2 regions of the Paenibacillus sp. VMFN-D1 genome follow, and region 2 is predicted to be linked to the other one. Evidence: a T-box and tRNA genes for the amino acid it is inferred to sense, from the RefSeq annotation. Region 2 holds a T-box; the other holds one or more tRNA genes.
What was found. The T-box of region 2 lies ahead of trpS (tryptophan--tRNA ligase). A T-box ahead of a tRNA ligase gene usually reads a tRNA of that ligase, here a tRNA-Trp.
Positions count from the first base shown of each region.

Region 1: it has a tRNA-Trp gene. The T-box ahead of trpS (tryptophan--tRNA ligase) is inferred to sense a tRNA for this amino acid. The anticodon was not compared.

Region 1 covers NZ_QRDU01000002.1:23-14,572, reverse strand. The annotation lists gene C7820_RS15215 (SDR family oxidoreductase) at 1-265, shown strand, start outside; gene C7820_RS15210 (TrmH family RNA methyltransferase) at 344-1,141, opposite strand; gene C7820_RS15205 (potassium channel family protein) at 1,220-1,882, opposite strand; gene C7820_RS15200 (small acid-soluble spore protein SspI) at 2,101-2,334, shown strand; gene C7820_RS15195 (peptide chain release factor 3) at 2,430-4,013, opposite strand; gene zwf (glucose-6-phosphate dehydrogenase) at 4,161-5,711, opposite strand; gene C7820_RS15185 (YwmB family TATA-box binding protein) at 5,880-6,644, opposite strand; gene C7820_RS15180 (hypothetical protein) at 6,820-7,152, shown strand; gene C7820_RS15175 (response regulator transcription factor) at 7,260-7,907, opposite strand; gene C7820_RS15170 (sensor histidine kinase) at 7,888-8,970, opposite strand; gene liaF (cell wall-active antibiotics response protein LiaF) at 8,986-9,633, opposite strand; gene C7820_RS15160 (PspA/IM30 family protein) at 9,807-10,511, opposite strand; gene C7820_RS15155 (PspC domain-containing protein) at 10,515-11,003, opposite strand; gene C7820_RS15150 (PspA/IM30 family protein) at 11,008-11,682, opposite strand; gene C7820_RS15145 (LiaF transmembrane domain-containing protein) at 11,761-12,066, opposite strand; tRNA gene C7820_RS15140 (tRNA-Leu) at 12,801-12,880, opposite strand; tRNA gene C7820_RS15135 (tRNA-Arg) at 12,898-12,974, opposite strand; tRNA gene C7820_RS15130 (tRNA-Cys) at 12,987-13,060, opposite strand; tRNA gene C7820_RS15125 (tRNA-Gly) at 13,070-13,144, opposite strand; tRNA gene C7820_RS15120 (tRNA-Gln) at 13,151-13,225, opposite strand; tRNA gene C7820_RS15115 (tRNA-His) at 13,248-13,323, opposite strand; tRNA gene C7820_RS15110 (tRNA-Trp) at 13,355-13,428, opposite strand; tRNA gene C7820_RS15105 (tRNA-Tyr) at 13,439-13,524, opposite strand; tRNA gene C7820_RS15100 (tRNA-Thr) at 13,528-13,603, opposite strand; tRNA gene C7820_RS15095 (tRNA-Phe) at 13,627-13,702, opposite strand; tRNA gene C7820_RS15090 (tRNA-Asp) at 13,760-13,836, opposite strand; tRNA gene C7820_RS15085 (tRNA-Met) at 13,874-13,947, opposite strand; tRNA gene C7820_RS15080 (tRNA-Val) at 13,983-14,058, opposite strand; tRNA gene C7820_RS15075 (tRNA-Glu) at 14,152-14,226, opposite strand; tRNA gene C7820_RS15070 (tRNA-Ser) at 14,236-14,327, opposite strand; tRNA gene C7820_RS15065 (tRNA-Asn) at 14,332-14,407, opposite strand; partial or broken rRNA gene C7820_RS15060 (23S ribosomal RNA) at 14,476-14,550, opposite strand, start outside.
Region 2 covers NZ_QRDU01000007.1:102,958-117,507, forward strand. The annotation lists gene C7820_RS31115 (response regulator transcription factor) at 1-1,402, shown strand, start outside; gene C7820_RS31120 (SGNH/GDSL hydrolase family protein) at 1,497-2,759, shown strand; gene C7820_RS31130 (hypothetical protein) at 3,207-3,416, shown strand; gene C7820_RS31135 (NADP-dependent oxidoreductase) at 3,779-4,693, opposite strand; gene C7820_RS31140 (LysR family transcriptional regulator) at 4,899-5,765, shown strand; gene trpS (tryptophan--tRNA ligase) at 5,894-6,907, opposite strand; T-box leader at 7,149-7,460, opposite strand; gene C7820_RS31150 (sensor histidine kinase) at 7,741-9,549, shown strand; gene C7820_RS31155 (response regulator transcription factor) at 9,591-10,916, shown strand; gene C7820_RS31160 (carbohydrate ABC transporter permease) at 11,033-11,935, shown strand; gene C7820_RS31165 (carbohydrate ABC transporter permease) at 11,936-12,808, shown strand; gene C7820_RS31170 (ABC transporter substrate-binding protein) at 12,925-14,385, shown strand; gene C7820_RS31175 (glutamate-1-semialdehyde 2,1-aminomutase) at 14,530-14,550, opposite strand, start outside.

The sequences.
Region 1 (14,550 bases), on a different contig from region 2:
CCTCGCCGAATCGGGCATCCGGGTCAACGCCATTGCCCCCGGCTTTTTCCTGACGGAACAGAACCGGAAACTGCTGACGAACGAGGACGGGTCCCTGACCGAACGTTCCCATAAAATCATCAGCCACACGCCGATGCGCCGGTTCGGCGTTCCGGAAGACCTGCTGGGTACCCTGCTCTGGCTGGTGGACGACACCACCTCGGGATTTGTCACCGGCACGGTGGTGCCCGTTGACGGCGGATTTATGGCCTATTCGGGCGTGTAACGAAACGCAAAAAAGGCAGCTCCGCATCGCACACCGATCGGAATTGCCTTTTATTTTTATACTCACGAGCAGGCAGGTTCAATCAAAATGCCGCTGCCGCATCGCCTCGAACAGCATCAGCGTCGAAGCCATCGCCACGTTCAGCGACTCGGCCTGCCCCCGCATCGGAATGATGAGCGCGTCATCCACCAGCTGCTGCGCCTGCTCCGATACCCCTTTGGCTTCGTTGCCGACGAGCAGCCAGCAGGAGCCCTGCCGGAAATCGTAGCTGTAGCACGTGTCCTGCGCCTGCAGGCTGGTGCTGATCACCCTCGCGCCGCTCCGCTTTGCCTCCGGCAGGATCTCCATCAAATCACCCTCCACCACGGGTAAATGGAACAGCGACCCCATGGTCGAGCGGATCGTCTTCGGGTTGTACAGGTCGGCCGACCCGCGCCCCAGAATGACCCCGTCCGCCCCCGCCGCATCGGCACTGCGGATGATCGTCCCGACATTGCCGGGGTCCTGCACGCCGTCCAGGACGATGACCAGGCTGCCCTCCCGGCTCATCAGGGCGTCAAGCCCTGCCGCGGTCTTGGGCTTCCGGGCAATGGCAAAAACCGGCTGCGGCGTTTTGGTATCCGTACACTTCGCGATGACCGCAGGCGATACGCCGATCCACTCCACAGATTCCCCGCCGGCCAGGTGGGCAAGCTCGGACGGAATCCCCTGCTCCAGGTCAAACGCGACGCACTCCAGGTCTGCCCCGGCCGTCAGCGCCTCCTGCACGAGATGAATGCCCTCGATGATATATTTATGCTGCTTGTCCCGGTGCTTCTTCTCGAGCAGCTGCGCCCATTCCTTGACCCGGGGATTTTGCGGTGAAATGATGTCCATCCTTAACCGTCCTTCTCATGATTCATCTGTCAAACTGCTCCTCTGCCCCAGCACGAGGTTTTCGCGTTGAGGATCGGATCATTTCGGATAAGCCAGCTCCAGCTTGGTCAAATCGCTTTTCTCGCCAACGATAACGAGTACGTCGTCTTCGCTCAGCGGGGCGTCGGCATACGGCGAAATATCCATCTTCGTGCCGTGCTTGATCGCCATGACGTTGCAGCCGAAGCGGGCGCGAATGTCGAGCTCCCTCAAGTTTTTGCCGACCATGTCCTGCGAAGCCTTTAATTCCAAAATGCTGTAGTCTTCGGAAATCTCGATGTAATCCAAAATATTCGGCGAAGTGAGATGGTGGGCGACCCGCATACCCATATCCCGCTCCGGAAAAATCACTTTATCGGCGCCGATCTTTTGCAAAACCTTGCCGTGCAGTTCATTTTGCGCCTTGACGATAATCGTTCCGACCCCGAGATCCTTCAGAATGAGCGTCGTCAAAATACTGGATTGGATGTCTTCGCCGATGGCGACAACCACCACGTCAAAATTGCGGATGCCCAGGGCACGAAGCGCCTCTTCATCCGTTGAATCCGCTGATACGGCATGCGTAACCATATTTGATACCGCCTGGGTGCGCTGTTCATCCGAATCGATGGCAAGCACGTCAAACCCCATCTCGCTCAGTGTGTTTGCAACACTGGAGCCAAAGCGCCCCATACCGATGACGGCGTACTGCTTTTTCGCCATATGTTAACCTCCACGACTATAAGAAGTCTATCCTGCTTATTATATCACAGCGGGTGAAAAATCTGAATTTTGCCACCCGCCTCGGGGCACATTACTAAAGAATATCATTACAATTCAGACTGAGCCCTGGGAAGCGGGACGTCGTCCGCACGATATATGGAAGCGGGCGCGGCTCTGATGTGAAGGGTTCATACTTTTAGCCTGGAGGGAAAACGATCATGTCAATTCTTCTCGACCTGCGCCAAGCTATTGTCCATAAGGTCCATGATTCCAATGAAGCCGAGCTTCGTGAAATGATTGAAGGGTCCGTCGACGGTCCGGAGCAGGCGCTCCCCGGCTTGGGAGCGATCTTTGAGATGATGTGGAAAAATATCGACACGAAGCAGCAGAACGAGCTCGTCCATGTGGCTCATGAGCACCTCAAGACGATTAAGCCGGGGCCATTGACTTAACAAAGACGCCGGTGCTTTTACCGCACAACGACAAATACCCCTCCGCTGGGAAACAGCTGAGGGGTATTTCCTATATTACAGAAGCTTCAGCAGACTTAAGGCGCTGTCTCCAAAAACTTCGCGGTTGGATTTTTTTCCATCGCCGTCCGCATCGCATATTCGTTTTCGAACAGCACGACATAGTTGCCCTTCTTATCCTTCACCAGCGTCGAGTTGATGCGGAATTTGCTCGGATCGATCTGGTCGTCCACGATCCAGCGGGCGAACTGGTACGGCATCCGCTGCAGCTGCACATCCACGCCGTACTCGCCTTTCATCCGGTATTCGAATACTTCGAACTGCAGCTGGCCGACAACGCCGAGAATCGTATCGTCGAAGCTGACCGTATGGAACACCTGAATGGTCCCTTCCTCCGTCAGCTGGTCGATGCCCTTCTGGTACTGCTTGTGCTTCAGGGCGTTCTTGACCGTTACCTTGGAGAAAATCTCCGGCGAGAACGTCGGCAGCTCGTCAAAGACGATTTCGCTGCCTTGGCTCAGCGAGTCGCCGATCCGGAAAATGCCCGGGTCAAACAGCCCGACGATATCGCCAGGATACGCCTCATCGACGATGTCGCGGTCCTGTGCCAGGAACTGCTGCGGCTGCGACAGCTTGATGTCCTTGCCGACCCGCACATGCTTGACGGTCATGCCGCGCTGGAATTTGCCGGACACGATCCGCATGAAAGCGATACGGTCCCGGTGCGCCGGGTTCATGTTCGCCTGGATTTTGAAAATGTAACCCGAGAACTTCTCGTTCGTCGGCTCGATCAACCCAGCCGTGCTGCGACGCGGCTCCGGCGGCGGGGCCAGCTGCAGGAAGTTCTCCAGGAACGTCTGCACCCCGAAGTTGTTGATCGCACTGCCGAAGAACAGCGGCGTCAGTTCGCCCTTTTGTACCTTTTCCAGGTCAAATTGGTCCCCCGCCACGTCCAGCAGCTCCAAGTCCTGGCACAGCTGATCGTGCAGGTAATCCCCCGCCATCTCACGGATAACCGGGTCGTTATAGTCCTCCACCTTCTGTACCTGGATAGTCGAGTGGTCGTTCCCTTGGAACAGCTCGACCTGATTCTTCATGCGGTCGTAGACACCGCACAGCTCGCGTCCGGTCCCGATCGGCCAGTTCATCGGCACGGAGCGGATGCCAAGCACCTGCTCCAGCTCCTCCATCAGGTCGAACGGACTCCGGCCTTCCCGGTCGAGCTTGTTAATAAACGTAAAAATCGGAATGCCCCGCTTCGCGCAAACCTGGAACAGCTTGATCGTCTGGGCCTCGACCCCTTTGGCCACGTCGATCAGCATGACGGCGCTGTCGGCAGCGGTCAGCGTACGGTACGTATCTTCACTGAAGTCCTGGTGACCCGGGGTGTCCAGAATGTTGACCCGATGTCCGTTATAATCGAACTGCATCACCGACGAAGTAACCGAGATCCCCCGCTGCTTCTCGATTTCCATCCAGTCACTGGTCGCGTGCTTGCTCGCTTTGCGCGCTTTGACCGTACCGGCCAGCCGGATCGCGCCGCCGAACAGGAGCAGCTTTTCCGTTAATGTCGTTTTACCTGCGTCCGGGTGGGAGATAATCGCGAACGTCCGGCGCTTCTCCACTTCCTGCTGCAGCGTATCATCTATCGCTTTGCTCATTTCACTATTCCCTTCATCACTAAAGTCATGTCTATTATTGTATCACATTCTCTACGCAAATCACCCCCATGCAGAGGCTGCATGAGGATGATTTCATTTCAGGCTATGTCTTTAGTGAAACATAAGGCAAGCACCGGCACAACGGTTTTATTTGCCAATCTGCCACACGACGTTGTCCTCTTCCTGGCCGTTCACCGGCCACCAGTGGAAGCCGTCCGCTTTCAGCAGTTCGTCCGTTTCCTTCGGTCCCCAGGACCCGGCAGGATAATAAGAGATATCACCCTGATTTTGCGCCCAGGCTTCGGCGATTTTATCGACGAAGGACCAGGCCGACGCCACTTCATCCCAGCGGGTGAAATACGTCGATTCGCCACGGGCTGCATCATGCAGCAGGCGCTCATACGCCTCAGGCGAGTTGATGCCGACCATGCAGCTCTGGCAGAAGTCCATCGCAAGCGGCTCGATTTCATTTTCAGAGCCCGGCTTCTTCGCGTTGATCTTTACGTAGATGCCTTCCATCGGGTTCACCCGGATGACCAGCAGATTCGGTTCGAGCTTGTATTTTTTACCCAAATACACGTTGTTCGGCATGCTCTTGAATTCCACGACGATTTCCGTCGTTTTGACCGGAAGGCGTTTGCCTGTCCGGATGTAGAACGGTACGCCCGCCCAGCGGAAATTATCCACGAACAGCCGCGCCGCAAAATACGTTTCCGTATTGGAATTCGGGTCGACCTTGTCCTCCTCACGGTAGGCCGGCAGGTCCTTACCACGGGCAGAGCCCTTGATGTACTGGCCGCGGATGACGTTCTTCTTCACTTCTTCCGCTGTCTCGTAAGGCCGGAGCGAACGGAGCACCTTCACCTTCTCGTCGCGGATGTCCTCCGGCAGCAGGCGGCTAGGCGGCTCCATCGCGATCATCGTCAGCATCTGCAGCATATGGTTTTGTCCCATATCACGGAGTGCACCGGCATGGTCGTAGTACCCTCCGCGCTCTTCAACGCCGACGGTTTCGCTCAGCGTAATCTGCACGTTGGCAATATGCTTGTTGTTCCACAGCGGCTCGAAAAACGCGTTGGCGAACCGGATGACTTCGATATTCTGCACCATTTCCTTGCCCAGATAGTGGTCGATCCGGTAAATCTCTTCTTCTTTAAAGACCTGGCGAATCTGTTCGTTCAGCTCTTCAGCCGATTTCAGATCGTAGCCGAACGGCTTCTCGATGACGAGGCGGTTCCAGCCTTCGGCATCCAGCATGCCGCCCTTTTGCAGGTTAAACGATACGCTTCCGAACAGCTCCGGCGCCAGGGCCAGATAGAACAGGCGGTTGCCCGGAATGCCGAACTGCTTCTCCAGATTAACCGTCTGTTCGTTTAATTCACGGAACCCGTCGACGTTGTTGATATCGAGGGACTTATATTCAAAATGCTGCGCAAACGTCTTCCAGTTGTCGTTGTTCTCCGCCTTGTAACGGCAAAATTCCTGAATCGACTGGAAGATGTCCTCACGGAACTCCTCCTGGGTACGCGGACGCCGCGCGACGCCGATGACCGCAAAATCCTCGGCTAATTTACCTTCACGGTACAAACTATAAATGGCAGGAAACAGTTTGCGTTTGGCCAAATCCCCGGTTGCCCCGAAAATAAAAAATACAGCACCAGGTGTTTTGAGTGCTTCAAGATTTTGATTTTCAGTCATGGCTCCTCATTCTTTCTATGTCGTATTTTGGTCTCTTCAAAATCCCGATTTTACACCATAATTTGGTGGCATAAAATGATTGATGTCATTTTAGCACATTCATCAGCATGATGCTATCCGTTTAACTTGGTCGTAAATCAAAAATTTCTTTCTGCGTGCTAGGCAGATCTAATACTCAATCGTAATGACCGGAAGCCCGATCGTCACCCGGCTGCTGCCGGTCGATTGATCCTCATGAACCGCCACCTGCATGTTCAGAACCTTCCCTCCGCTTTGGATGCCGGACCGCAATGAAGGCACCTCGTAAGCGTTGCTGACCGTAGTCGCATCCTCGTAGGTTTCCGCCTTAGTCGCCGCCATATGTCTGAAAATGCCATCCTCTACCGCTTTCATGGTCGATCCGGCAGGATGCTCCCCTTTAACCGTTCCCTGCAAAGAAGCATTCCATTCAGCATCGATGCCGTTTTCGTGCAATGCTTGTCCGTATTCCGACTGGAGTTCGGTCAAGGCGCTCAGCTGCTCATCACCAGCCGCCTCCATTTGAATAATAATATAACTGCGATCCTCTGAAATCTCCTGCCAGTTAAACCGCACGTTAACGCCATTTTTCGTATCCACGACCCGGTATGTCAAGTGACCGCCTTCCGTCAGCTGCTGTACTCCCGGCAGATTCAGCGATCGGGACAGCCCCTCGGCCGCCTCGTACGCATCCTGATTTCCGTTGGCTTCCCAGTCTCCCTGCCACTTCACAACCAGACGCTGCGGCACGTCCACCACTTCATTTCCCAGCTTCAAGAGGGTGCGCAATTCTTCCGGATCCTGATGGGACGGCGCCGACGTCTGATTCGCACTGTACCACAAATACCCCATCCATACCAAAGCCGCTACGCATACCGCCAAACCTAAACCTGCCCATCTCCGGACTGCCATCATCCCTCATACATCCCTTCACCAGGAAATCTATCAATCTACTAAAAGGATGTCCGTTTCCGGGGCGATTATACCTAAAGCCGCACGATAGGCGAAATTGGGTGAATGACCATAGCCGCGTCCATAGGCGGTGAATACACTGGTTAATAAAAATGATAAGGGAGGTTCGCACACTTCCATGATCCCTATTTACCCATTAACAGAAGAAAATATTCGGCGGCACTGCGGCAAAATGGTCGCCGCCTGTATGTATGACGGCAGAGTATATACCGGAAAGCTGACCGAGTGCAAAGACGGCCATATTATTCTGAACGGGCCGGAAGGCACCCAGCTGCACGGCGCCAAAGTAAAGGGCGGCCATAAAAAACGCGCTAAGGGGCCTGTAGCCAAAGCTCCACAAAAAGCCACTGTCCGCGCCTTCTATCCTTATTATCCGTATGGCTATGGATTCGGCTTTGGAGCTGGCCTGGCGCTGAGTCTGGCCACCCTCGGGCTGCTGTTTTTGATTTAGCAGTCTTCAAAACTTACACATCATTATCTAAAAAAGCCCCTGGAAGCTATCCGCTCCTCAGGGGCTTTTCATCTGCTATGGATTAATTTGCTCTGGATTCAATCCAACTATTCCGCCAAACCGTTCTTGTAAGCGTAGATCGCCGCCTGCGTGCGGTCGTCTACGCCCAGTTTCGCCAGGATGTTCGTCACATGGAACTTGACCGTTTTGATTCCAATGATGAGGTCATCGGCGATTTCCTGGTTGGACTTGCCCTGCGCCAAAAGGCGGAGCACATCCATTTCGCGGTCGGTCAGCTCCTTGTGCGCCGGGGCCTCCACCTCCGGATGGCGGAACCGGTTCATCATCTTGGAGGCGACCTGCGATTCCAAGACCGATTGGCCGCGCGCCGCGGCGCGGATGGCGTCGGCGATTTCGCTTGCGCGCGACGTCTTCAGCAGGTAGCTGAATGCACCGGCCTCGATAACCGGGTACATTTTCTCGTCGTCCAAATAGCTTGTCAGCACGATCACCTTGCAGTCCGGGTACAGCTTCAGCAGCTGCCGCGTCGCCTCAATCCCGTCCATGCCCTCCATCACCAGGTCCATCAGGACGACGTCGGGTTTGTATTCCCGGGCAAGGCGGATGCCTTCCTCCCCGCTGCCTGCCTCGCCGACGACTTCGATGCCGTCCTCAGTCCCCAGCACGGCCGCCAGACCGATCCGCACCATCTCGTGGTCATCGACGAGCAGCACTTTAATCATGGGTGTTTCCATTTCCAAGATCCTCACTCCCTACTTTGTCTTCAGATACAATCGGCACGGTAATTTCGATTCGCGTACCCTTGCCGGGCGCCGTAATGATTTGGATCGATCCGCCGATTTCATTGACGCGTTCCTGCATATTGGAAAGGCCGTAAGAGGCCTGTTTTGTCTCGTTTAGTTCGAAGCCCTGGCCGTCGTCACGCAGCATGACCCAGACCATGTCTTTCTTTTGGTGAATCCGGATTTCCATCTTATCCGCTTTGGCATGCCGGAGCGTGTTAGACATCGCTTCCTGGATGATTCGGAACAGATGGTTTTCGATTCCTTTTACCAAGTGGATGCCTTTGTCCATTTCAAACACGATTTCCATCGGAACCTTCACTTTGAGCTCTTTGATCAGCTCGCCGAGTCCTTGCTCCAACGGCTTGCCTTCCAGATAGACCGGCCGGAGATGCAGCAGCAGCGCTCTCATTTCCGATTGGGCCACGGCGGCCATTTCTTCGATGAGCGCCACCTGGCGCTGAGCCTTGTCAAAATCCTTCTCAAGCGTCCTCCCCACGGCCGTCGCCGTCATCGATATCGCAAACAGCTGCTGGGATACCGCATCATGCAGCTCCCGCGCCAGCCTCTGGCGCTCCTCTACGATCGCCGATATCCGCGCCTGCTCAGCCAGCTGGGCATTGTTCGTGGATAAGCGCTGAAGGGAGTTGACCTGCTCCTCCCACTTTTTGCTGATGCGCCCAAGCTGCTCGCCAAGGCGCCCGACCTCGTCGCTGCCAAGCTCCGGCACGGAGCGGGCGACGTTCCCTTTTTCCCAGGAGAGCAGCGTCTCCCGCAGCCGTTCCAGCTTCATTTTGACCCGGTAGCTCTGATAGAACCCGAAGATAGCTCCCAGACCGATCGGAACCAGGATCAGCGTAGCACCGGCCTGCAGCGTTTTTTGCCAAGAATCAAACGGGGCCAAATAACCATATGTATAAAGCACGTAAAAAATGATCAGGAGCATAACAAAAGAAAGAAGGGCCCCCTCGCCCATGCTCCGGGAGACCATATTAGCCGGTTTTCGGGTTTTCATCAGGGAACCCTCCTCCTATGACAGATCAATATCAACATCTCCTACCAGGTAGGAAATATGGAATTTAACTTTGTATTCGCTGGTCTCATAATTTGGGGATTTCCAGTTCAAACGGTTCATCAAGCCGTTATCCCGATGCCCTCTGAAATCGATCGCGCCGAACAGGACGAACACTTCAAGCTCCACCCCGTAATACTCCGGAATTTTGATGTCCGTATCCCCCATGATGCCTTGAAACATCATCACCGTACGGTGTTCCTCGGGGATCGCAAGCGACAAATCCAGATCGGCTTCGTTGATAACATGCCAGACGCTCTGGCTTCTCATAGCCCAAGGGACCTGATCCCAATTGTAATGCCCCGAAAAGCCCTGCTTCTGTAGGTACCCGTCCCGGTTTTGTACCTTCCTTGCCTTTACAAAAAACCATCCCAGGGAGATCAGCGCAATCCCCAGCACGATCAGCAAATGATCAATTAGCAGCAGGATAGCTCCGACCGCCACAAGACGGTAGCCTCTCTTCACTTTTCCGCCGCGAATCGTATAAATTCCCATAAGAATGAATAAGAGGGCGACGATGGTAAAAAAGCCGACCCACCTGCCGAAGAGCATGAGGAGGCCGATCCCGATGAGAATCAGCGCAATGAAGCGATTTCTTTTTTCCATGCCGCACCTCCTTATGATGTCTTGGTTTATCGGAAAAGTAAGACCGGAAAAGCCATAGGGTTGTGACGGGCACACTCCTTATGGCTTCACCGGGATCCAGGAAGATGTGAATGAGGTCTCGCGCCCTTATTCCATTCTTCCTAGCATATCATATTGTCCGCAGAATTGAATACTTATTCTTTATTCGATTTGGAAGGAGCGGCAGTCGTCGGGTTCAGCTTGCTTTTCAGCGCGCTGAGCTGTTCTTCCACCTTCAGCTGCTTCTCCGCATCGACCGGGCTGGTGAAGGCGGATGTTTCCGGACGGTAAGGGGCACGCATCACATCGGCTTCAGCTTCCATTTGCATGATCTTTTCTTCCATGCGGTGGAATCCAAGGGACGCGCTTCCGCTTTCGATCGTATGCAGGCTGCTGATTTGAGACATTTGCTTTTTGGCTTTCGCCATTTGAGCACGGGCTACGAGCTCATTGCGCTTGTTGCGCATTTTGTAGAACTCGTCTTTCATGTCATGGAGCTGCTGTACCAGTTCTTTGGCCTGCGCCTCGGATTGAGCATGCAGTTCTTGGTACTCGGACAGTTTTTGGTCAAAATAAATCTTTTCCTCGAGCAGCTTGCGCGCTACTTCTTCCTGGCCGTTACGAAGTGCCAGTTCAGCTTGAGCCTCACGTTGGCCGGCCATCTTCACGGCTTCTTCCACGCGCTGCTTCATGCGGCGCTCATTGGCCATTTGCTTCGCTACTGTAACTTCCGCGTCATGGATTTCTGCCTCCATATCGCGCAGATACTGGTTCAGCATAATTACCGGATCTTCAACTTTATCCAATACCTCGTTCACCGATGCTTTCGTCATATCCTTAATTCTTTTAAATACTCCCATGTTTTACACTTCTCCCTTCTCGTACTTAGATAATTTTTTTTTCAATTCCTCAAGCTCTTTCTTCATGGCTTTCTTCTCGATATCTTCCATCATGGCGTCCAGGTCGGATGCGGACGAGCTGTATCCGCCCGGTCTGCCTCCGCCGTAAGCCGAACCGTTGTATTTGGCTCTAGGGTCAAAAGATTGGGCACCATAAGCGCCATTGCCTTGCTGACCGTTGCCGTAGTAGCTGCCGGATCCCATACTATTGCCGTAGTATCCTCCCCCAGCTACCCCCGGTCCCGGTCCATATGGATTAAAAGGTGTCGTTGGTTCTTTAGGGATGACCAAAGCCGCGATAAAGTAGATGAACAGCGTGGTCCCGCCGGTAAATGGGATACTGATCAAGAACAGGATCCGCAGCAGCGTGGAATCGATGCCCAATGTATCGGACAGACCGCCGCACAAACCGGTGACCATTTTATCGCGGGTCGATCGGTATAGCTTGCTCATGACGTTACTCCTTTCCGCTGTTGTTCAGCTTTTCCTTCAGGCGGGCCAGCTCCCTTTCCAGCACGCTGGATACCGTTCCGCTGGCTTGTTCGAACAGTTCCTGACCGCCGCGGCGCAGGTCGCGCAGACTGCGTGCTTCAAATTCCCAATCGGAAATGCGGTCTTCCAGACGGTTGAACATCTTGGGAACATCCTGTCCGCCAAAACCTTCCATGCGCTGATTCATCCGTTGCTGAAGTCTGAGGGTTTCCATCCGTGCCGCGTAGTATTGACGTTTGCTGTACACGGTTTGGTACTCCAATTTCAGGTCGTTCAGTTGATTTTCCAGCTCGGTGAGCGACTGGCGGGTTGTATCCAGCAGTCCTCCGTATTGCTCGAGCTTTTCTTCATAGATGATTTTTTCCTGCAGTGCGAGCTTGGCTAGATGATCCTCGCCGGCCTTCAGAGCCAGCAGCGCCTGCTCCTCACGCTTTTCCTTCATACTGGATGCCTGATCCACTTGCTGCTTCAGCTGTCTCACATGAGCGGAGTACTGCTGAACGAGCTTCTCGGCTTCCATAATATCGTCACGCGTTGATGCCAAAAACTGATCGATCAACCGTACCGGGTCCTGACTTTGTTCCAAACGTTCATTTAATGTCGCTACGGTGATATCCCGTACCCTGCGAAATACGCTCATCTGTTTTTGCTCCCTCCTTATAAGCTGTGATCGCCTATTCGTTTGATTGTATTTATTGAAGGTAATTCTTTGTTACCGTTACATCCACTTCGACGACTTCTTACCTTTCAGCAGCATAATCCCGAACACTACCAGGGCAATTCCCAGCAGCGGTCCGATGATCCAGGACAGCTTCGCCAGAAGTCCCATGACACCGAATGCGAGGATAATCGTACCGATGACCACCTTACCTCTGCGAATTCCATAATAGCCGAGCACGATCATCAGGATCGGGAAGATCAATCCGATCAGCCTGCCGAATAATGGAGCGAATACTCCCAGGAGCATCAGTGCTCCGATTGCGATCAATACGATCGCCCAACCAGAAGTTTTATTTGTTCTCATGCTTTGTCACCGCCTTTCGTTTGTATCAACCTTATGACTCTATTTTAGGTTCTATCCGGGTTTTCCAAAACGGACCCCAGACGGTTTTTAATCCTAGACCTAAGTCGGGGGAAGGCTCGGACCTTAGACGAAGCAAGCTTTTTCTGCATGGAACGCGGCAGCCACATCCTCCACTGAAGCTCCAATATCCCGTTTATAGGGCATGATCGACACGCTATGGGAACTTCAATGAGCAGTTTACTTAAACAATGCTTGGGATAGGGAATCGTTGGAGGCTCTGAGCAAGGGATTTAGCTCTTAGCTAAAGAAACATTGAGCCAGTTTAGCCCCGGTAAAGCCGGCTGGAATGGTTTATCAACTTTAAACAAGGATGGGGAACACGTTCAAAGGGAGTAATGGTAGAACGAACGGATGATCAGAGGATCTTGTTCAAGGCTGTTGTACACCCTCTTACTCCCATCTTACGAGGGCATGTCATATAAAGAGAACATTATGCGGATAGGACCTACATAAAACAAAAGGATACGAATTAAACGCCATACAAGCCATACAAATAAACGCAATACGAATTAAAATGGCCGCCTTTCTGCGGGATATCATCAGGTGGCTGATTGGAAGGAGAAGTGCAATATAGCGGGATGGGAGATTAACGAACGACGAACGATGGCTCGGTTTACAATGTTAGTCTATACAAGAAAAAGCCTTGGAAAGATATCCAAGGCTTTTCTCTATGATGCCGGTGAAGGGACTCGAACCCCCACGGTTTCCCTCACGATTTTGAGTCGCGCGCGTCTGCCAATTCCGCCACACCGGCATATTCAGTTAAAAAAATGGCGCGCCCTAAGAGATTCGAACTCCTGACCTTTTGATTCGTAGTCAAACGCTCTATCCAGCTGAGCTAAGGGCGCATATGAAATTAATGGAGGCGCCACCCAGATTCGAACTGGGGATAAAGCTTTTGCAGAGCTGTGCCTTACCACTTGGCTATGGCGCCGAAATCAAATGGAGCGGACGACGGGAATCGAACCCGCGACCCTCGCCTTGGCAAGGCGATGCTCTACCGCTGAGCCACGTCCGCTTAAACTGGCTGGGGATATAGGATTCGAACCTATGCATGACGGAGTCAAAGTCCGTTGCCTTACCGCTTGGCTAATCCCCAACAAGATTGTCATTATAAGTTATGGGGCGATCGATGGGACTTGAACCCACGAATGCCGGAGCCACAATCCGGTGCGTTAACCCCTTCGCCACGACCGCCATAATAAAAGATATGAAACTGTATTTCGAATGGCAGGGGCAGCAGGAATTGAACCCACACTAACGGTTTTGGAGACCGCTGTTCTACCTTTAAACTATGCCCCTATAATAAAACTGGTGGAGGCTGATGGATTCGAACCACCGAACTCGTACGAGAACAGATTTACAGTCTGCTGCGTTTGGCCACTTCGCTAAGCCTCCATATGGTGCCGGCGAGAGGACTTGAACCCCCAACCTACTGATTACAAGTCAGTTGCTCTACCAATTGAGCTACACCGGCTTTTATGCTTGTTATTAAATTCATGGTGGCTCGGGACGGAATCGAACCGCCGACACGAGGATTTTCAGTCCTCTGCTCTACCGACTGAGCTACCGAGCCTAATTTTGTTTTTATTAAGAGCATTATTGCAACAAACTAAACTCTCAAGAAAATAAATGGCGGAACCGACGGGATTCGAACCCGCGATCTCCTGCGTGACAGGCAGGCATGTTAGGCCTCTACACCACGGTTCCACGGCCAATTATGTATCTCCATACGTAAGGAGATAAATTGCGGGGGCAGGATTTGAACCTGCGACCTTCGGGTTATGAGCCCGACGAGCTACCGGACTGCTCCACCCCGCGTCATTAAAAAATATTTATTTTCTTTAAAGTATAGATGGTGGAGGCTGAGGGGATCGAACCCCCGACCCTCTGCTTGTAAGGCAGATGCTCTCCCAGCTGAGCTAAGCCTCCATAAGAAACACTTTTAATATCTTAGCAGATAAACCACTAAAAAGGCAAGCATTTTTTCTTTGGGATTCTCATCCCTGAAGCTAATAATTAAAGTGGTGACCCGTATGGGATTCGAACCCATGTTACCTCCGTGAAAGGGAGGTGTCTTAACCCCTTGACCAACGGGCCAAACTATAATGGCGGAGAGAGAGGGATTCGAACCCTCGAGACGCTTTTGGCGCCTACACGATTTCCAATCGTGCTCCTTCGGCCAACTCGGACACCTCTCCATAATGGCTCCCCGAACAGGACTCGAACCTGTGACAACTCGATTAACAGTCGAGTGCTCTACCAACTGAGCTATCAGGGAACAATATTTAATTCAAGTGTTTGATCACTTGAAAACTAGATACGAAACGAATCTACATTTTATATTTATTGGATAAGCCCTCGACCGATTAGTATTGGTCAGCTCCATGCATTGCTGCACTTCCACCTCCAACCTATCTACCT
Region 2 (14,550 bases):
TATTACGCTGATGAAGGAAGTGCTTACGGGCAATCCTGGACGCATTTTCATCGTGATCAGTGGTTATGGCGAATTTGAATATGCCAGGGAGGCGCTTCGGCAGGGGGCTTTCGACTATCTGCTGAAGCCCATCGATCATGACGAATTGACAGAGATGCTGAAGCGGGCGGCTGCCCGGCTGGACGCGCAGCGGGCCGACGACAGACTTCTGCACTCGGTTCAGGTGCTGTCCGTGATGGCCCGCGAGCGGATGTATGCGGAATGGATTGAGGGCAACGACCGTCCGTGCGGACCGCTGGCGTGGCTGGAGAGCCATGAGCTGGATGAGGACTACTTTATGGCCGTTGTGCAGCTGGATCATTACCACCAGCTGAGCGAACGGTGGTCGATGGCCGAAAAGCGGCTGTGGCTGTTTGCGGTCCGCAACATTTTGGAGGAGTGGTCGCAGCAGTACGGATGCCTGGCGGTGTTTCCTTTTCACAGCGGAGAATGGATCGTGCTGTTCCCCGATGCGCTGCAGCCGCGGAAAATCACGCTTGGCCACGATCTGATCGACCGGATCCGTACGTATTCCAAGCTGAAGTGCTCGGTGGGCCTCAGCCGGACGACCCGGGGAATCCATCAGCTGAGCAGAGCCTATGACGGGGCAGCCCGGGCGCTGTACCAGCGCTTTTACTCCGAGCAGGAGGGTGTGTTTGCCGATACGGAGCATGAGGATATTGCCGGGCATCCGGATTTAAAATATCCGAAGCATCTGGAATCACAGCTGCTGGACGCCATCCGGACGCTCGATACGGGGCGCCTGAACGCATGCTGGGATGAGCTGAAGGGATATCTGGAAGAACAGGCCTATCCGAAGGAGGGAGCCGAGCGGCTGCTCATCGAGCTGACGATCGTCCTGTGCCGCCAGCTGGAGCAGGGAAATCCGCCGATGGATTGGCGCCTGGACGGCCTGATTCATGAGCTGCATGACCAGGGAAGCCTGCATGACGCGATCGCTCTGCTTAAAGAAGCATTTGCGGTGCAGCTGGCGGATCACCTGAAAAGCCAGCACCGGGAAGACGGACCAACTGTGGTTGAAAAGGCGAAGCAGTATATTTCGAACCATTATCATCAAGATCTCAGCATCGAGGAAGTTGCCGAAGTCGCCGACCTGAGCATCAGCCATTTCTGCACCTTGTTCAAGCAGGTGTCGGGCTATACGTTCCTTGAGTATTTAACGGAGTGCCGGATGGACAAAGCCAAGTACATGCTGAGCCATACGAGCGTAAAAGTGTATCAAATTGCGCCGCTGGTGGGGTATCAGGATCCGAAATATTTTACCCAGGTTTTTAAAAAGGCCACGGGCCAAACCCCGACGGAATATCGCGAATCGCATGCCGCCATTTCGGGGAAAAACTAATCCCCCAAACCGGTAAATGGTGGTAAACTGAAGTTAGCAAGCAAGCCTTTGGCGTCCTGCCGGAGGCTTGTTCCATTGAATAAGGAGTGATCACATGCTTCGAACTGTTCACAAGTACATAGGCTCGCTGTCCGCTGCGCTACTGTCCTCGGCACTGGTGCTGAGCGCGGCGGGAGCGGCACCCGCTTCTTCACCGCAAGCGGCGGCGAAAGAGCCCTACCGGATCGTCGCCTTCGGCGATTCGCTAACCGTCGGCTATGAGCCCGGCAAGGGAGAGAAGGACGTTCCTTACGGTTTTGTGGACCGCCTGCAGGAGCAGGGGCTGCTTCACGGCCGGACGGAAACGCTGAACGTGGGGATTGCCGGGCTGAAGAGCCTAGGGCTCCAAAACTTTGTGGAAGCCGTCGCAGCCGGACAGCCGATCGGTGCCGAGGCGATTCAGCCGAACCTGCCGGATCCCCGGACCGCCCAGATCGGCGCAGCGGCTCCACAGACCCAAGCGGCCGTGAAGGCCGCGGACGCCATTACGATCACGATCGGCGGCAACGACATGTCCCAGCTGCTTGAGACCGGGAGCCAAATGACGGACCAGCAGCTGTCCGACCGCGTACAGGAGCTGTTCAAGCTGTACTCGGACAGCATGAAGGTCGTGCTGGACGACCTGCACGGCTTGAATCCGGACGCGCTGATCGTGGTCGCCGACCAGTACCAGCCGATGCCGGAAATCGCCGACAAGGCGCTGTATCCGAAGCTGGGGCAGGCAGCCCAGGCTTTTACGGACGTCATTGACAAGATGGCGGCCACCTATCAGTCGCAGGGCGTCAATGTCAAGGTGGCCCATGTGGCCAAGGAGTTCGTCGGCGGCGAGGGCACGATGACGCATATCATCGCGGATCGGGACATCCACCCGAACCAGATGGGGTATGAGGCGATGGCCAAAGTCTTCTCCGAAGTGATCTGGGGCGGCTACACCAAGCTGGCTGTTCACGAGGCGGGCGCGCCGATGGGTATCATCGTCGGCGGCAAGGAGCTGAACACGCCTTACAAGCCGGTCATCAAGAACGGCGCGAATTTCGTGGCCATCCAGGACATCGTGAACGCGGTCGGCGCCACTTCCAAGTGGGACGGCAAAACGTCCAGCGCGACGATCAGTTACGCGGGCAACACGGTCGTCATCACGATCGGCGCCAGCTCCGTGAAGGTGAACGGCCAACCGGTCGCTGTTGGCGCACCGGCGTTCCTGAACAAGGTCGGCAAGGAATCGAAGACGTACGTACCGCTGGCAGCGCTGGCGCAAGGCCTCGGCTTCGACGTTCAGTACGTGGCGAAGCTGAGAACGGCATTTATCAATCCATAATAAGCACGAGAAGGGCTTCCCCGAATGGGGGAGCCCTTGTTTATTGCGGAGGTTTCGAAGCTGTAATGCTTGAGGGTGGGTGCTCCGAAGCCTTCTTGCAACGTGAGCATCAGCTTCGAAGTTGTAATGCTTGAGGGCGAGTGCTCCATGACGTAACATCTGGTGGAGTGCGCTCCGAAGCCATCTTGCAAGCCCGCTGCGCGTCCGGCTCATGCTTCCGACCGCTGTTGCTCGCGAATTTCCGGGAATGGACGATGAGGAAGAAATTCGCTCACAAAGGCGGCCGCTGCCGCTTCTCCAGCATGAATCCGGCCGCTCCGCTGGATTCGGGGAAGGGGGAGCTATGCCTGCTGCGCTTAGGCAACTAATAAGGGCAGGGAGAGCATCGCTCGGAAGTTGTTAAGGCCGCTGCGCTCCCGAGCACAGACCTCTGGTGGGAGTTCTCCGATGCCCACATCTCTGGTGGTATCGCTCCGAAGTCTTCTTGTAAGCCCGCTGCGCGTCCGGCTCATGCTTCCGACCGCTGTTGCTCGCGAATTTCTGGGAATGGACGATGAGGAAGAAATTCGCTCACAAAGGCGGCCGCTGCCGCTTCTCCAGCATGAATCCGGCCGCTCCGCTGGAATCGGGGAAGGGGGAGCATGCCTGCTGCGCTAAGGCAACTAATTAGGGCAGGGAGAGCATCGGCTCCGAAGCCTGTAAGGGCGTAGCCGACTGGTGCCCAACTCCTCTGATTACAGCCCTTTTGATAGCCCCGCTCTGAACCCTGCTCCTGCTGCCGCAACCCGGCAGGCAAAGGCAACTACAGCATCAGCTATCACATCTGCTACCCCTTCGTAATCTCAAAACCCGCTTCTGCTCTCTTCTAATGCACACCGATCTGCGCATAGGCCTTTAACCTCGCCCAACCGATTCACCGGCCGACCAGCTTCTGGCCCACGCCCATGCGACGGTGCTCCGCTTCCACGATCAAACCGCTGATTTCGGGCGAACGGCGGAGACCCCAGCAGGAGCCTTCCTTACCCGATCGTCAGCACAACCTTGCCCTGGCCGTGCCCGCTGGCCAGCTCGCGGTGCGCCGCGGCGGCCTCTTCCAACGGGAAGGTCCTACGGACGCGGACATTCAGCTTGCCCGCGGCGCAGAGCTCCGCCAGCTCGGCCAGCCGCGCAGCCGAGCGCTGGTTGCGGATCATGCGGACGCCGAGCTCCGCTGCAAGCTCGCCGTCCACGATCGTGCCGATGCGCTCCCTGTCCGGGACGAGGTCCACGGATACGCGGAGCGCATCCCTCCCGGCGGCGTCGAGGGCCGCATCGACGCCGCCAGGAGCAAGGGCACGCACCCGCTCGCCCAGGCCGGGGCCGTAGGCGACGGGGATCGCCCCCAGGGCGCGCAGGTAGTCGTGGTTCCGCTCGCTGGCGGTCCCGATAACCGTGGCGCCCAGAGCGCGGGCAAGCTGGACAGCCATGGTGCCGACCCCGCCGGCGGCGCCATGGATCAGGACGGTATCGCCCTCCCCGACGCGAAGCTCCTGCAGGGCGGTGTGGGCGGTCTGTCCCGAAGCTGCGAGCGCCCCGGCTTCTGCCCAAGGGATGCCCGACGGCTTACGTACGATTTGGCTGGCGGGAACGACGACGTATTCGGCGTAGCTGGCCAGCAGAGCCCAGCCGATCACGTCATCGCCGGCCGCGAAGTCCGTTACGTGGTCTCCGGCCTGCTCGATCGTTCCGGCGAAGTCATTGCCGAGAATTTGCGGAAACCGGATGCTTAGACCAGGCGGGACCCATCCCGTTTCCCGGACGGCCAGGTCGAACGGTTGAACGCCGGCCGCTTTGATGCGAACCCTGACCTCATCAGGGCCGGGTAAGGGGAGGGGCACTTCCGCCGTATGCAGTACGTCCGGCGGACCGAACGCGCGGATCACCGCCGCTTTCATGGTCTGTTGTTCTGTCATGCTATCGATCATCCTTTCGGTCATTGAATATAGTGATATCCAGAGCTTTTATTTCATGCCTCCTGAGGTGAGCTTGAGCAGCCTCTCTCGCCTTCGGCCTGTATTTATTCTATAATCGATCCTAAATAATAAAAAATATATATAATGCTATTTATTAATAACCTTTGGTATATAAGGAGGGGTTTCGATGGAGCTGCTGCAGCTTCAATATTTTCGCAAAGTTGCCGAACTTGAGCACATGACCCGTGCGGCAGAGGAACTGCGCATTGCTCAGCCTGCCCTCAGCAAGACGATTTCACGGCTGGAAGAGGACCTGGGCGTGCCGCTGTTTGACCGGAAGGGGCGGCAGATCCGGTTGAACGCCTTTGGCCGGGCCTATCTGCGGAGGGTAGAGACCGCGCTGAACGCCCTGGAAGACGGGAGAAGGGAACTCGAAGATCTGGCTGGAGCGGAGAAGGGCAGGGTTAACCTCGCGACGACCACGCATAAATGCTTCTCCGACCGGATCGGAGATTTTCTAGGGATGCATCCGGAGATTCGGCTGCAAATTTCACAGGCGGGAGAGCAGGAAAAGCGGGATAAGCTTGTAAGCGGGGAGCTGGACCTGTGTATCACGTTCCCACCGATCGAGCAGCCGGGCATCGAGGGAATTTCCTTTTTGACGGAAGAAATTTTGCTGGCGGTGCCTTCGTCACACCGGTTTGCAGGCCGCAGCAGCATCCGGTTAAGCGAGGCGGCGGGGGAGGCTTTTATTTGCATCCAGAGCAGCAATCCATTTCGGAAAATGACGGATCAGTTTTGCAGGCAGGCCGGGTTCGAGCCGGATATTGTGTGCGAGGTGGATGAGCATTCGGCCGTTGGCCATTTTATCCGGGCGGGGGTAGGCATCGCTTTTATCCCTGAGACGCTGGTAGATCGGATCGGATTTTCGTTTCATGTGCTGCGGATCGAGGAACCGGTCTGTCGGCGTACTTATCAAATCGCATGGCAAAAGGAGCGCTATTTATCCCAAGCTGCGCGCGAATTTCGGGACTTCCTGGTCCAGAGCTTTTAAAAGCGTGCCGCTTCGTTATTACCAATCAAAAAAAACGCCCAAGGAACGGCTTCTGCCGTATCACCTTGGACGGATATTCTCCTATGGGCTAACCGGAGGGTTCCGGGCAGCCCATTTTTATGGCTATTTTATCTCCGGTCAAAATAGTTGATCCCCATAGCCTCCCGCACCTCGCCCATCGTTTGGCGCGCGGCCTCGCGGGCTTTGGTGGTACCTGCCATTAGAATGTCGTCGATGTCGCCGGGACGCTGTTCATACCGGGCGCGGCGTTCGCGGATCGGCTCCAGCACCTCTTCGATCGCCCCGGTGATTTTAGCTTTGCAGGCGGCGCAGCCGAGCGTGCCCCGGGTGCACATGTCATGAATATTGCCGCTGTCCTCGGGGCGAAAAATCCGGTGATACCCGTAAATCGTACAGACCTCCGGATGGCCGGGATCGGTTTTGTGCACGCGCTCCGGATCGGTTGGGGCCTTGCGAATCCGGCTGCGGACCTCATCCGTGGTGGAATCGAGGGAGATGGCGTTGCCGAGGCTTTTGCTCATTTTGCTTGAACCGTCGAGCCCGTCCAGCCGTTCACCTACGATGATTTGCGGCTCAACCAGGACGGGGGCGTACAGCTCGTTAAAGCGCCGGACGATTTTGCGCGTCTGCTCGATATGGGGGATCTGGTCATCGCCGGCGGGAACCAGGGTGGCTTTACAGAAGGTGATGTCCGCCGCCTGGCTGACCGGGTAGCCGAGGAAACCGTAATACAGATCCTCGTATCCGCGCTCGGCCGCTTCGCTCTTGATCGTCGGGTTGTGGCGCAGCGAGCTGACCGACACGAACATCGAATAAAACACCGTCAGCTCGGCGATCTCGGGGATCATCGACTGCACGAACAACGTCGCACGATCAGGATCAATGCCTACCGACAAATAGTCCAGCGCCACCTGGCGCACGCTGCCCGCCAGCATTTCCGGCGTATGAAAATGGGTGGTTAGCGCCTGCACATCCGCCAGCATGATATAGGTTTCGTACTGCTGCTGAAGCTGCACCCGATTCTTCAGGCTGCCGACGTAATGGCCGAGATGCAGCTTGCCGGTCGTCCGGTCTCCGGTGAGGACAATGTCCTTGGGTTGTGAGTTTGTTGAAATTGTCATGGTTATTCCTCCTGAATTGAAATTGTTTTGTATACGGAACTTCATTAGCGAGCATGTCTAGTAACCCGGTCTTCCCGGGACGCCACCACCAGCCGTCATCCATGGCCATCACCTCCTTCAATCATGCAGTTTTCAGTTTTGCTTTAGTTGATCGGGCAGAAGGGCGTACGTTCTTATATCAACGCCAAAAAAGCCCCGCCCTTAGGATCTCCATGCTGAAAAATTTCCAGATGGAGATCTATCCAAGGACGGGGCTCTAGCCCGCGGTGCCACCTTGATTGGCCGCCATCCTCTAGGGATGCAGCCCTGCTCAACAGGTACGGATTCCGGCGCTAAACGAAAAGAAAATTGTGTATGCCTTCCTCGATACCCTGCCCCGGTTAACGGTGGGGACCTGCCGCCCACCCTACTGTCCGCTTCTTTGGGGAAGCGTTCCTGTTCAGATGGGGCACTCCGAAGCCCACTTCCGCGCGCGCCGCCACCGGCTTGCACCACCCGCCGGCTCTCTGTAAGGCCGCAATTCGCGCGTACTCCTCTTCATCATCGTGAAAATGGATTTGCACTATTGTAGCTCATTTTTTCGAGGAAGGAAAGAGGGCATCTGCCGCTATTCCGTTGTCATCCCGTTGCTATTCCACCGCCGGGGCACGCCAATAACACTTCCATAAAATTTTACTGGCAACCCGCCGAAAATAAATTACACTAGGACTAATCGCCCATGGGCCTGTCTGCCGGGCCATATCTTACAATCGCGAATGATTGTCGTAGAAACGCACATACTTCCCCATTTTTATTGTTGGTATATTGAAAGAAAGCCGGAGGTGTTATGACTGATGAAGCGGGGGATCCGCAATCCGCTGGCGAGAATGAACGTCAGGCAGCAGATGATCCTGCTGTTTCTGGTTCTTGTCATTCCCGTGTTTATTCTGAACGGGTACGGCAACAACAGGGCGGGCCAGATTTTAAAACGCCATGTAACCAATGCTTATATAGAGCTGAACAAGCAGAATTTCAAACTGATCAGCCGCGATATTGAAACCGTTAACAAGGTGACGGCGACGGTGTTTCAGAATCCGGTGGTCCAGCAGCTGGATACGACGGGGAAGGACACGGTGCTGCAGCGGGTGAAAACCTACGAGAAGCTGGAGCGCATGCTGAGCTCATACTCGCAGGAGAGCGATGAGCGGCAGCCGCTGTACTATTCGCTGTACGTGTACGATCCCGGCAACCATTACTTTTTTGCCCCTTATTATCCGGAGTCCAAAAAGTCCGGGGTCTATTTCTTTTCGAACGAGGCCGAGAAGCCGGAATGGTTTGACGAAGCGGTAGCCCGTAAAGGGAACGGCTATTTGCGGCTCACCGATCATTTATCCCCGCCGGCGAAGGGGCAGTATGACCAGAAAACGCTCGGCTATGTCCGCGCGATCAACAACATTGATCAGGGCGGTACGATCGGCGTTCTGATGGTAACGAACGTGGACGCGCGGATCGGCGAATCGCTGAAGACCGTGTCGCTGCCGGAAGGCGAGCTGTATTTTACCGATTGGAACAATCACATTCTGACCTCCACCCAGCCGGATGCCGAGGGCGTGCTCAGCCTTCCTCCGGAAGTGGAGCCGGGAAATTCACCTATGGGCGTCAAGGACGTCATTACGAAGGATTTTATCTATGTCGTGGATTATAACTACGTGCTCCAGCAGAAGCTGGTGTACAAAGTGCCGGTCAAAGCGCTCCTGCAGCAGCAGGACGAAATGAAGCATGTCATCCAGATCATCTCTGTCGCGTATTTCGCCGCCGGTCTGATCATCATTTTATATTTCTGGCGGTCCTTGATGACCCCGCTGCAGAAGCTGGTCACCTTCGTCCGGCGTTATGAGCCGGGGAATGCCGTGCCCGAAACGCCGCACCGGAAACGCAACGACGAGGTCAGCGTGCTGATCTCCACGATTTACGAAATGGCCCGGCGTCTGAACGATCTGATTCATTACAAATACGACATGGATTTAAAGCAAAAGGAAGCGCAGCTGTCGCTGTTGTACCAGCAGATCAACCCTCATTTGCTGTACAACACGCTGGAGAGCATCTATTGGAAAAGCAAGATGGAAGGCAACCACGTATCGGCCGAGATGATCAAGGACCTGTCCAAGCTGATGAAAATCAGCCTGAGCCGCGGGAGGGAGCTGATTACGCTCGGAGAGGAGTTGGAGCATGCGACCGCTTATATCAAGCTGCAGCAGAACCGCTATGACTATGCGTTCCAGGTGGACATCAACCTCCCGGAATCGCTGCACCCGTTGAGCATTCCGAAAATTACGCTGCAGCCTTTGATCGAAAACGGAATCATTCATGGCATTAAAAATATGGGCGAGGACGGCGAAATCCGCATCGAAGCAGAGGCGTCCGGGGGCATCCTGCGCATCCGCATCTCCGATAACGGCTACAAACCGGTGGACATCGAAGCCATCAACCGGAACTTGAACAGTGAAACAAATGATCCTTCGACCGGTTACGGGGTCCGGAACATTCATCAGCGGATTCAGCTTCACTACGGCAAGGAGTACGGCCTTGTCTACAGCGTCCGCCCGGGCGGGGGCACGCTGGTCACGATCACGCTTCCCGCCGAAAAGGCAGGCGGTTCATGACAAACAAGGTATAAACAAGCTACATACAAGGGGGAGCATCCATGTTCAATATTTTGGTCGTCGACGACGAGCCGCTCATCTGTAAGGGATTAGCCGGGCTGCTTAGCGCATCGGGCCTCGACATCGGTCAAGTCTACACGGCGGGCAGCGGCCATGAGGCGCTTGATATCGTCCGGATGGAGGAGGTCGACCTGCTCGTCACCGACATTCAGATGGGCGAGATGAACGGAATCGAGCTGATGCACCAGGCGAAAATCATCAAGCCGTGGGTGCAGACGATTATTATTTCAGCGCATGAAACGTTCCAGTACGCGCAAAGCGCGATCCGGCTCGGAGCCAAGGACTATTTGCTGAAGCCGCTGAACAGCGAGCAGTTTCTGGACTCCGTCGGCAGCGTGCTGCTCAAGATGGATAAACGGATACCGCAGGTGAATGAGCTTTTGACAGCCACACAAGAAGATTTTCGCATGGAGGAGCCCGAGCCCCGAGAGAACGAGCTTCTGAACCGGCTGCTGTCGGAAGAAGCGGGCCATGAATCAGGGAATCTTGAGACGGGCGGTGAATATGGCGAGCTTGGGCTGAAGGGTCCGTATTTTGCCGTTATGAAAATGAGGCTGGACCTTTCCTCCGGCAGCTCGTCCTATACCGACAGGGATCGGCGGCTTCTCCGGTATGCCTCGCTCAATATTGTGAAGGAGCTGCTCGATCAGGAATGGGATGCGCTTCTGTTTTACTCGCCGGATGACGACATCCATGCGATTATCCAGTGGAGCGAGGCGGCAAATGCCGAAACCGGCGAGAACAAGCTCAGCCAGCTCGAAATGGCCGGCCGCAGCGTGTACCATCATATCCGCAAATATTTGAAGCTGGATTGTACAGTCGCCATCAGCCAGATCCTGAAGGGCATTCCTTTTCTTTCCGTACTCGGCCGCCAGGCCGATAAAGCGATGCTGTGGAGCCGGCACTACCCGGACTACCACGTTTTTTATTACGGGGACTTCAATTGGCATAACTACGCTGAAGATCCGTCCGCAGAAGAGCTGTCGACGCAGAGCAACCGGATTGTTGAGAGCACGAGGCGCTATATCGAAGAGAACTACAGCCAGAAGGGGCTGACCATTCATGAGGTGGCGAAGAAGAACCATGTCAGTCCGAACTATTTGAGCTACCTGTTTAAGAAAATCACCGGGCATAACCTGTGGGAGTACGTTATCAAGCTGCGGATGGAGGAGAGCCGCCACCTGCTTCAGAACACGGACCTGCGCCGCTATGAAATCGCCGAGCGGGTGGGGTACGAGTCGCCGGAGCATTTCAGCAAAATATTCAAAAAGTATTTCGGCATGAGCCCGAGCGAGATGAAGAAGTAAGAACAGCCATCATTTCCATAGAACTAGACATGTGCGCGGGCAGCCCGCTTTTCTACAATGATCCTTAAGAAACATTAGAGGAAAGAGGGAGACAGATGGGGGAACCCGCTACAGCTATGTTAAAGCCGGAAGCGAAGAGCGAGCCGGCGGGCAGACGAACGAGCAGGTGGAAAAAGCATCTTTGGGGATACCTGTTCATCCTGCCGGCCATTGTCATTTTCATTTTGTTTTTGTGGGTGCCGATTATCAAAGGAGCGGTGTACAGCTTCTTTACGATTGATTTCGTCAAAGGCAACACCTTTGTCGGTTTCGATAATTACGCCAGGGTGCTGCACGACCCCGATGTGTGGACAGCCGTTAAAAATACGCTGTATTACATGTTTTTAACGGTCATCATCGGCTTCTGGGTGCCGATTGTGGCGTCGATTGCGATTTCGGAGCTGCGGTTTTTTCAGGGCTTTGCCCGGATTGCCGCTTACCTGCCGTTTGTCGTGCCGGGCGTGGTGCTGTACGGCATGTGGCGGTGGATGTATGACCCGGTCGGTCCGATCAATGGGCTGCTCAGCAGCTTCGGTGTGGAACCAGTGTCCTTTATATCCGACGGGCGATGGTCCATGATCTCGATCGTGTTCATGGAGACGTGGCAGCAGTTCGGATCCGCGATGCTGATCTATTTGGCCGGCGTGCTCAGCATTCCGAGAGACTGGTATGAAGCCGCCGAGATCGACGGGGCCGGCGTATGGAACCGGATCCGCTACATTACGATCCCTTCTATACGGAATCTGATCGTGCTGATGTTTATCCTGCAAATCATCGGGACGTCCCAAGCCTACCAGTCCCAGCTCGCGCTGCTGGACGGGGGACCGAACAACACGACGCTGACTTATGCGCTGCTTATCGTGAAGTACGCGTTCAACCAGCTGGATTACGGCTCGGCGACGGCACTGGGCATGCTGATGTTTATCGTACTCAGCCTGCTCGGACTGCTTCAATTCAAGATGAACAAGGAGGATTACTAGATGAGCCAGCATGACAGAGGAATCCTTTCTTCTTCCGATTTGAGGAAGCCGCTGAACAAAGTGGTGTACGGCATCATGGTGCTTGGCATCGCAGTGATGGTCGTCACGATGCTGTACCCGATTCTGATGACGATGTTTAACGGTCTGAAGACGAACCAGGAAGTGAACTCGTTCCCGCCGCATTTCTTTCCGCAAACGTGGAATTGGGACAATTTCTCGGAAGGCTGGGATTATATCAACCTGCCGATGTTTTTGAAGAACACGATCTTGATCTTCGTCGGCAATCTGCTGATGACTGTGCTGGTGCTGGGCCTGGCCTCGTTCAGCATCTCGAAGCTGAATGTGCCGTTCCGCAGGGGAATTTACTTTTTCATCCTGATGACCTTGTTTATCCCGGCGTCGAGCTATATCATTCCGAACTTCGTTAATTTGAAGGAGCTGGGCCTGCTCAATACGTACTGGGCGTTCTGGCTGCCGGCTGGAGCCAGCGCCTACTATTTTCTGCTGATGAAAAATTTCTTCGATGGCATTCATCCGGAGATCTTCGAAGCGGCCCGCATCGACGGAGCGTCCGAGCTCACAAGCTACGTCCGGATTGCCGTTCCTTTGTCCGTGCCGATCTTCGCCACACTGGCCATCTTTATCTTTTCCACGGCATGGAACGACTGGTTCTGGCCGTCGCTCGTGATGCACAGTGAGGAGAAGTATACACTGGCCACGGCGATCTACAAATACGTCATCAACGCACGGAGCATGGACAACAACATCAAATTCACGATTTTGTTCATGGTCATGATCCCGCCGATCTTCGTATTCCTTGTGTTCCAGAGGTTCATTATGCGGAGCGTCAGTTTGTCGGCGGTCAAAGGATGACCGGCCAACATCGTAGGCATGCACATGAAGGGCATACGATTACACATCGATTGATGAACCATCCTCTCTTATGATGAGAGGGTAAACCATACCATTTGACGAAAAGGGGAGTTTCAATGCGTAAGTTTTCCATGGTGCTGATGTGCCTCCTGCTGTCGGCCTCGGTGCTTGCGGCTTGCAGCGGCGGCAGCAAAACGGTCGGCGGCGACAATCAGGGCAGCGGGTCCGATGGATCCGGATCCGGGGGAACGACGGCGACGACGGATGCGGGGAAATCGGAGGACGATATTACCCAGAAGAAAATCACGATCAAAATCCACTATCCGCTTCCGGACCAAAAAGATCTGCGGGCTCAGGAAGACGACAAGATCAAACGGTTCACCGAGAAGTACCCGAACGTGACGATCGTGAAGGACGACTGGCAGTACAGCGTCAACGAAATCGGCATCAAAATGGCTTCGAACGAAGCCCCGACATTCTACAACACGTTTGCGACCGAAGCGCAGATGCTGGTGGAACGCGGCTGGGTCGCGGACATTTCGGACCTGTACAACAAGTGGGAATACAAGGACGAAATGAATCCGCTGCTGCAAAACCAGTTCATGGTGGACGGCAAGGTCTACGGCGTTACCCAGAACGGGTATATCACGTCGACCATGATCAACAAAGCGCTGCTTGACGCCAAGCAGGTTCCGGTGCCGCCCTTGGACTGGACGTGGGACGATATGTACAACACGGCCAAAGGCGCGGCTGATGTGAAGAAGGGCATCTCCGGCATTGCGCCGATGGGGAAAGGCAATGAAGCCGGATGGAACTGGACAAACTTCCTGTTCGAAGCGGGCGGGGAAATTCAGAAGGTGGAGAACGGGAAGTATACGGCGGCGTTCAATTCGGATGCTGGCGTGAAGGCGCTCGATTTCTATAAAAAACTGAGATGGGAAGCCAACGCCATTCCGAAGGATTGGGCTCTCGGCTGGAGCGATGCCCTGAACGCGTTCCAGCAGGGACGGACGGCGATGGTCATCGCAGGCGCGTATGACGTCATTGACGCCGCGCTCAACCAGGGCGGGCTGAAGCCGGAGAACGTGCTGGCCTATCCGATGCCGGCGGCTGAGAAAGGCGGCAAGCATTACGGTATTCTCGGCGGCAACTATCTCGTCATTAATCCGAACGCCACCAAGGATGAGCAGGAAATGGCGTTCCGCTACATCACGTTCGACTACTTTACGGATAAAGGGCTGGAAGCGCTCGAAGGCAATATTCAGGAGCGTAAGTCCAACAATAAATATTTCGTGCCGGCGCCGCTGAACTACTTCAAGGACGATTCGGAGTACGGTAAAAAGGTGGCCGCGATTTACGACAAGTACGACAACGTGTACAAATACGATCCGAACCTGTTCGGACTGCTGGACGGCAAGCCTGAAGCCCAGTACGGCACCCAAGATTACTATGGCGCGATGTCCAACGTCGTACAGGAGCTGTTCTCGAAGAAAGACACGGATTCCAAGAAGCAGCTGGACGACGCTGCCAAACTGGTGCAAACCAAGTTTTTCGATGAGATCAAGCCTCAGCAGTAGGGAGGCGGACGGCCGGAATTGTGGCCAGATGTTAGCTTAGAGGTACTATCATAAATACAAAAAGACCCTGCCCCCGGCTGAACAGCCGCAGGCAGGGTCTTTCGTTATGATTGGCGTGAATTCCAGCCATTCCCGGATACTCTTTTACTTGCTGATCTCCTTGAA